DNA from 2 places in the Arthrobacter nitrophenolicus genome. Region 1 is predicted to be linked to the other one. Evidence: riboswitches for the same ligand, from Rfam matches in the RefSeq annotation. Region 1 holds a riboswitch; the other holds the start of a gene.
The links. Region 1 has a riboswitch for S-adenosylmethionine ahead of ACJJV6_RS14725 (homoserine O-acetyltransferase). Riboswitches for the same ligand answer to the same signal wherever they lie in the genome.
Positions count from the first base shown of each region.

Region 2: another riboswitch for S-adenosylmethionine. It lies ahead of ACJJV6_RS06585 (DUF1737 domain-containing protein); the one in region 1 lies ahead of ACJJV6_RS14725 (homoserine O-acetyltransferase).

Region 1 covers NZ_CP174504.1:3,191,770-3,195,457, reverse strand. Annotated here, with positions in the region: gene ACJJV6_RS14730 (MFS transporter) at 1-408, opposite strand, end outside; gene ACJJV6_RS14725 (homoserine O-acetyltransferase) at 622-1,737, opposite strand; SAM riboswitch class IV at 1,750-1,866, opposite strand; gene ACJJV6_RS14720 (bifunctional o-acetylhomoserine/o-acetylserine sulfhydrylase) at 2,019-3,344, opposite strand; SAM riboswitch class IV at 3,387-3,502, opposite strand; gene ACJJV6_RS14715 (VOC family protein) at 3,670-3,688, shown strand, end outside.
Region 2 covers NZ_CP174504.1:1,394,808-1,398,495, reverse strand. Annotated here, with positions in the region: gene ACJJV6_RS06600 (DUF1905 domain-containing protein) at 1-204, shown strand, start outside; gene ACJJV6_RS06595 (O-succinylhomoserine sulfhydrylase) at 201-1,409, opposite strand; gene ACJJV6_RS06590 (rhodanese-like domain-containing protein) at 1,410-1,820, opposite strand; gene ACJJV6_RS06585 (DUF1737 domain-containing protein) at 1,817-2,089, opposite strand; SAM riboswitch class IV at 2,103-2,217, opposite strand; gene opgC (OpgC domain-containing protein) at 2,456-3,688, shown strand, end outside.

The DNA of each region.
Region 1 (3,688 bases):
CACGAACCGCAGGAAGACCAGCAGCGCCGGTGCCCAGTAGCCGATTTGGGCGAAGGTGGGCAGGCAGCCCATGAGGAACGTGGCAACGCCCACCATGATGATGCTCAACTGGAGGAGCTGCTTGCGGCCGAACTTGTCCCCAAAGTGGCCAAAGACAATTCCGCCGATAGGCCGGGCAACGAAGCCCACGGCGTAGGTGACGAAAGCGGCAATAATGCCGTCCAGTTCCGTGCCCGAATTGGGGAAGAACGTTTTGCCGAACACCAGTGTGGCGGCAGAGGCGTAGAGGAAGAACTCATACCATTCCACCACCGTGCCGGCCATAGAGGCCGTGACGACTTTCTTCAGCCCTGAGGCCTTGACGTCGGTTTCCTCAAGCCGCCCTGCGGCGGAGTGTTCCGTACTCATGAATGAACTCCTTTGGCGTCTCCGTCGACACCACAATGGGACCGGATGGCGGCTTTGTGATTTGCATAACAAAACCGCAGGTTCACACGAGTATTGCTTGGTACAGCCGGGAGCTCAACGCCGAATAGTGCAGAAAGCATCTGCAAAAATGCACACTTGGCGCGGCGGCACACCGCGTGCCACGGCGTGAAAGCGCCCGGGCTGCGCAGTGGTTCAGGGCAGGAGGTGCTGGCGGAGCTGGTTCCCGAGCTGACCGATTTCCGTCAGGAAGCCATCGTGGCCGATCGGCGCCTGGATCAGGTGCACGTCCACGTCCCCCGGCAATGCCCGTGCCAGTTCCTGCGACTGGGACGGGAAGTAGAGCCGGTCCGAGTCGACGGCCGCGATGAAGAACCGGGCCTCGGAGCGGGCCAGCGTCTCGGCCAGCGTTCCGCGCCCCCTGCAGACGTCGTGGCTCATCAGCGCCTCGGTGATGGCGATGTAGCTGTTGGCGTCGAAGCGCTGGACCAGCTTGTTGCCCTGGTGGTCCAGGTAGCTCTCCACCTGGTAGCGGCCGCGGGCCGACAGGCAGTCAGCCTGCAGCGGCGATTCGGGGGCCTGCGGCTCCCGGCCGAACCTGCCCTCCAGTTCGGCGGCGGAGCGGTAGGTGATGTGGGCAATGCGCCGCGCAAGGGCTAGGCCTTCCTCGGGGAACGGCCCGCCGTAGTAGTCGCCGCCGTTGAATTTGGGGTCCTGGCGGATGGCGAGGGTCTGGGCCTGGGCAAACGCGATTTGCTCAGCCGTGCTGGCGGCGCCGACCGAAATCACGGCGCAGCGCTTTACCCGCTCCGGATAGGTGACGGCCCATTCCAGGGCGCGGGCACCGCCCATGGAACCGCCGAGGACCGCGTACCAGCTGGTGATTCCAAGCTGGTCCGCCAGCCGGGACTCCGCCACAGTGCTGTCCCGCAGCGTCACCAGGGGGAAGCGGGAACCCCACGGCGTCCCGTCCGGGGCGGGCGACGACGGCCCGGTGGACCCGTAGCAGCCGCCCACGATGTTGATGGACACCACGAAGAACCGGTCCGTGTCCACGGGGGCGCCGGGACCGGCGAGCTGTTCCCACCAGCCGGGTTCGTCGCTGTCGCCGCGGGTGACGTGGGTGCTGCCGGTCAGGGCGTGCTCGATCAGGATGGCGTTGCTGCCGTCCGCGTTGAGCGTGCCCCACGTTTCGTAGGCGAGCGTGACGTCCGGCAGGTAGCCGCCGGCTTCCAGTTCCAGGCCCCCGATTGAGGCGTAACGGACAATTCCGTGCTCGGGAACGGTGGTACGGGTGACGGTAACCGTCATGGCAAGACCTCTTCTACGCGCTTGCCCACCGGCGGAATGACCGGCAGGCCAGGTCTTCACCCGGGGCACCCCACCGCGGAAGGAGGGTTGCCGGCCAGCAAGCCGGGGCTGTCACTGGCACTCATGACCTGGTTCGAGTGTACGAAACACCACCCGCCCCGGGCCAAGAGTGTGACTGGTTGTGACTTCCCCGGACGTGCGCACCCGGCCGGCCCCCGCCGTCGGGCGTTGCTCCCGGCCTTGCCTCCCGGACCGTGCGCTCAGCTCCCCGGGCCGTGCGCTCAGGCGCCTGAGGCCTCCTTTGCCGCGCGGAAGCCGGCCTCGAGGTCGGCGAGGATGTCGTCGATGTGCTCCAGGCCCACGGAGAGGCGGACCAGTCCCGGGGCGACGCCGGCCGCGGCCTGCTGCTCCGGGGACAGCTGGCTGTGCGTGGTCGACGCCGGGTGGATGACCAGCGAGCGGACGTCGCCGATGTTGGCAACGTGGGAGTGCAGTTCCAGGGCGTCCACGAACCGCTTGCCCGCCTCTGCGCCGCCGGCCAGGTTGAAGGCGACGATCGCGCCGGTGCCCCTGGGGCCGTACTTGCGGCCGCGCTCATACCAGGGGCTGGAGGGCAGCCCGGCGTAGGCGACGGATTCGACGTCGTCCCGTGCTTCCAGCCACCGCGCAACCTCCTGGGCGTTGGCCACATGGCGCTCCACGCGCAGGCTCAGGGTCTCCAGTCCCTGCGAGATCAGGAAGGCGTTGAAGGGCGAAACGGCCGAACCGAGGTCACGCAGGAGCTGGACCCGGGCCTTGAGGATGTAGGACAGGTTGGCTCCCAGTGCTCCGCCTTCCCCCAGGTCGCGGCCGTACACGAGGCCGTTGTAGGTGGGGTCCGGGGTGTTGAAGCCGGGAAAGCGTTCCGGGTCCTTGCTGAAGTCGAACTTGCCTGAATCGACGATGACGCCGGCGATCGCTGCGCCGTGGCCGCCCAGGTACTTGGTGGCCGAGTGGACCACGATGTCCGCGCCCCATTCCAGCGGCCGGATCAGGTACGGCGTGGACAGCGTGTTGTCCACGATCAGTGGTACGCCGGCCTCATGGGCGGTCCGGGAGACGCCTTCGATGTCCAGCACGTCCTGTCGCGGGTTGGACACCACCTCGGCAAAGAACAGCTTGGTGTTGGGCTGGACCGCCTCGCGCCAGTGGTCCAGGTTGTCCGGGTCCGCCACGAAGGTGACGGAGATGCCGAACTTCTTCAGGGTGTGGGCAAACAGGTTGTAGGTGCCGCCGTAAAGGCTGGGGCTGGCCACGATGTGGTCACCGGCCTCGGCGATGTTCAGGACGGCGAACGTCTCTGCCGCCTGCCCCGAGCTGAGGAGGAGCGCGGCGAGGCCCCCTTCAAGGCTGGCGATCCGCTGCTCCACGGCGTCCTGGGTCGGGTTGCCGATGCGCGTATAGATCGGGGCAAGCTCGGCGAGGGCGAAGCGGTTCGCGGCGCTCTCGGCGCTGGGAAAGACGAAGGAGGTGGTCTGGTAGATAGGCAGGGCGCGGGCGCCGGTGGCAGCATCCGGTTCCTGGCCGACGTGGATCTGGCGGGTTTCGAAGGACCATCCGTTGGACATTCAAGGCTCCTTTGACTGGGCCCGGCATGCTGGAAGCACCACGGGCCGCGCTTGCCATCCGGCCTTTTGCCGGACGGCCAGGTCCTCACCCGGGGCACCCCACCGCGGATGGAGGGTTGCCGGCCAGCGAGCCGGGGCTGTTGCTGGCACTCATGACCTGGGCCCAGTGTAGGAGTGCGCCCGGCCGGGCGGACACCATTGTGACGAACATGGTCCTGGGCCGCTTTCCGCCCGTGGAGCAGGTTTCGAGGGGTGCTGAAATCGAAAAATCCCAGTAAGGGTACCCTTAGCTGAGAGCCCGATCACAAAGTGCCAAGATGATGGCATGCGCATGGATCACGTCT
Region 2 (3,688 bases), 1.8 Mb from region 1:
AACAAGGCCTTCGGCTCGGTCAAGGTCGCGGTGGAGATCGGCGGCCACCGCTGGGAGACGTCCATCTTCCCGGACAACAAGATGGGCTCATACCTGCTGCCCGTCAAGAAGGCTGTCCGGGACAAAGCGCGGATCAGGGCGGGCGACGCCGTGGACGTCCGGCTGGAGCTCCAGCCGGACGATGTACCGCGGGATAAAAGCTAGATCTGCTTCAGGGCCTGTTCGAGGTCGCGGATCAGGTCGTCGGCATCCTCGAGCCCGACGGACAGGCGCACCACGCCGTCGCTGAGCCCGATGGCAGCCCGCCCCTCCGGCCCCATCGCGCGGTGCGTGGTGGTGGCCGGGTGCGTGATCAGGGACTTCGAGTCGCCCAGGTTGTTGGAGATGTCGATGATCCGCAGCCCGTCCAGCAGCGCGAAGGCGGCTTCCTTGCCCGAGCGGCCGCCGGAGGGGGCAAGTTCCAGGGTGAGCACCGTGCCGCCGGCACGCATCTGCTTCGCTGCGAGGTCGTACTGCGGGTGGGACTTCAGCAGCGGGTACTTCACCCAGCTCACGGCAGGCTGCTGCTCCAGCCATTCAGCGAGCCGGAGGGCGGTGGCGGAAGAGTGGTTGACACGCAGCGCCATGGTCTCCAGGCCCTTGGTCAGCACCCACGCGTTGAACGGCGACAGCGACGGGCCGGTGTGGCGCATCAGCTGCTTGACCGGGCCCTCGATGTACTCCTTGGTGCCCAGGATGGCACCGCCCATCACCCGGCCCTGGCCGTCGATGTGCTTGGTGCCCGAGTAGACAATGACGTCCGCGCCCAGCTGGCCGCAGCGCTGGAGCAGGGGAGTGGCAAAGACGTTGTCGACGACGACGGTGGCCCCGGCGGCGTGCGCGAGTTCGCTGACCGCGGCGATGTCCACGATCTCCTGCATCGGGTTGGACGGGGACTCGAAGAAGACGGCGGTGGTGGGCTGGGACAGGGCGGCGCGCCACTGCTCCAGGTCCGGGCCGTCCACGAACACCGTCTCCACGCCCCACCGCGGCAGGATCTCATTCAGGATGACGAAGCAGGAACCGAAGAGCGAACGGGCGGCCACCACGCGGTCCCCGGCAGCCAGCAGGGCGCCCAGGGCGGTGAAGACGGCGGACATGCCGGACGCAGTGGCGAAGCATGCCTCCGTGCCCTCGAGCAGCCGGAGCCGCTCCTGGAAGGTTGCCACGGAGGGGTTGCCGTACCGGGAGTAGACGAAGCGCTCGTCCTCGCCGGTGAAGGCGCGTTCCGCAGCGGCGGCGGATTCGTACACGAAGCCCGAGTTCAGGAAGACCGCTTCGGAGGTTTCCTGGAAGTTGGTGCGATCCAGCCCGCCGCGGACGGCCTGGGTGTCGGGGTTCCAGCCGGCGGCGTCGTTATTGAAGGTCACTTAGTTCTTTCCGAGGTTGGTCGGCAGGCCGCGGTTCTTCCAGCCATTGACGGTCCGTTCGCCGTAGCGGTCCGGATCGCCTTCGAAGCCCTCCAGGACGTTGTAGGAGGTGAAACCGGCCTGCGTCGCGGCGATGGCGGCGGAGATGGAACGCTGGCCGGAGCGGCAGATGAACACCAATTCGGTACTGGAGTCTTCCGGCGCCTGCTGGCTCAGGTCCTTGAGGAAATCCGGGTTGGGAATGCCGCCGGGGAAGGTCCACTGGATGAACAGCGGATCGTTGTCCGTGGCCTTGGTGTCCGGGATGCCGATGTGGGCCCATTCGCCTTCGGTGCGCACGTCCACCAGGATGGCACCCTGCTCAAGCTTGGCCCAGGCTTCCTCCGGCGTCAGGTCTCCTGCGTAGCTCATGCGTGGCCCTCGCCGTCGAACTCGAGGTCCTCGTTGGCTGCTTCCAGGTCGTCAACAGCGGTGGCGACGGCGGCGTCCGCCGAGGCGATGGCGGCGGGCAGGACGACGGCCTGGGCCACGATGACGCTGGTGCCGTTGAAGGCTGCCGCCGGGCTTCCGTGCAGGACGTAGCCTTCGGCGAGCGCGGTGGAGATCCGCTCACAGAATTCACGGTTGTCCGGGCCGCTGATGAGGCGGTAGGACAGCTTTTCTTCGGGGGCGTCGGACACGACGGATCTCCTTCTCTCACGCTTGCAGCTCGAATCGGTCGATATGCCGAGTATTCACCTGAGGCACCCCGCCGCGGAAGGAGGGTTGCCGACCGGCCAGTCAGGGCTTGGCGCCGGTACTCATTACTCCCCAAAAACGTAACATCTGGCACCGGCGGCCGCATCGCCGTTGTCGTCATGTTGCGTAACTGAAGCGGAAACGCTGCCGGGGATGCGGTCGCGGTGCCCTTCCCGGGGGACGGCCGACGGCGGCATTACAGCAGGTGGGAGGGCTTTTTCTATCCCATCGCGGGAGGGGCGGCCCGATACAGTTCTTAGGGGGCAGCGCCCCGCCGTCGAAGATCAGCACTGGGGGTCCCTTTGAACATGCGAACAGCCGCGCCCTGCCGCCTCCGCCTGGCCTGGGCGTTCCTTGCCGCACTTGTTGTTGCATGTGTGGCAGCGGTCCTGTCGGCGGGGCCGGCCCGGGCGGCCGAACCCGCCCCGGATGCAGGGGAGCCGATGCTCGGCGTCGTCCTGGAATGGGGCGAGGACACTGCCGCGGGGTTTGCCGAGCGGCTGGGAGCGTCGCCGGCTGTCTTTGGACACGACATCGCCTTTCCGTACCGGTCCTCCGAGCAGAACGACATCAAGGGCTTCCTTGAACAGTCATCGCTTCAGGGGTCCCACGCCATGCTCACGGTCAAGCCCACCGTGCCGCTGGACCAGATCGACGCCGCGGCTGCCGGATCATTCGCTCGGGAAATCCGCCGGTTGACCGCACAGTTCCAGGGCCAGGTGCTGGTGCGGTTTGCCCCGGACATGAACGCCGGCTGGGTGGAGTGGGGCCAGCAGCCGGCCGCGTACCGGGAGGCGTTCCGGACAGTGTCCGCGGCGTTCAAGGATTCCGGCGACGGCCGGACAGTCATGGTCTGGGAGCCGTTCCTGGGCAAGGATTACCCCTTTGACCGGAACCGGAACGCCCCGGCTCCCGGCAGCGACGGGTTCGAACTGCTGGATACAAACGGCGACGGCGCCTGGGACGGGTCCGACAGCGCCTACGAACCGTACTATCCCGGTGATGACGCCGTGGACTGGGTTGGCCTGACGGCCTTCCACGACGACACTGCCGGCGGCGCGGCCGTCAATACCCTTCCGCGCGCCGGCGAGCTGGCGGAGATGCTGACGGCTTCAGGAGGCGAGAACTTCTACGCCACCTATGCCCAAGGGCGGAACAAACCGTTCCTGCTGCAGACCGCCGCTTTCTACAGCCCGGCCTCCGGCGGCGCATCCGAAGCTGAGATCAAGACCGGCTGGTGGGACCAGGTGGTAGGCACAGCCACCTCGGCGGAGTTTGGCAGGACGGCCGCGGTGGTCTGGGACGAGCGCACCAGCACCAGGGACACCGGCGTGGCCAGCATCGACTGGCTGCTGACCGGCAGCCCGGAGGTTGCCCGGGCGGCGCTGGAACGGCTGGAGGCCTCGCCCCTGGTGACCGGTCCCGTCACGGAAGTGTCCGCCGGCGGCAGCGGTTATGTCCGGGCCAACACGCTGGCCGGGCCTGCAGCCTGGACCGTGGGGGCCGCGCTCGTCATCCTCCTTGTGGCTCTGTGGCAGATT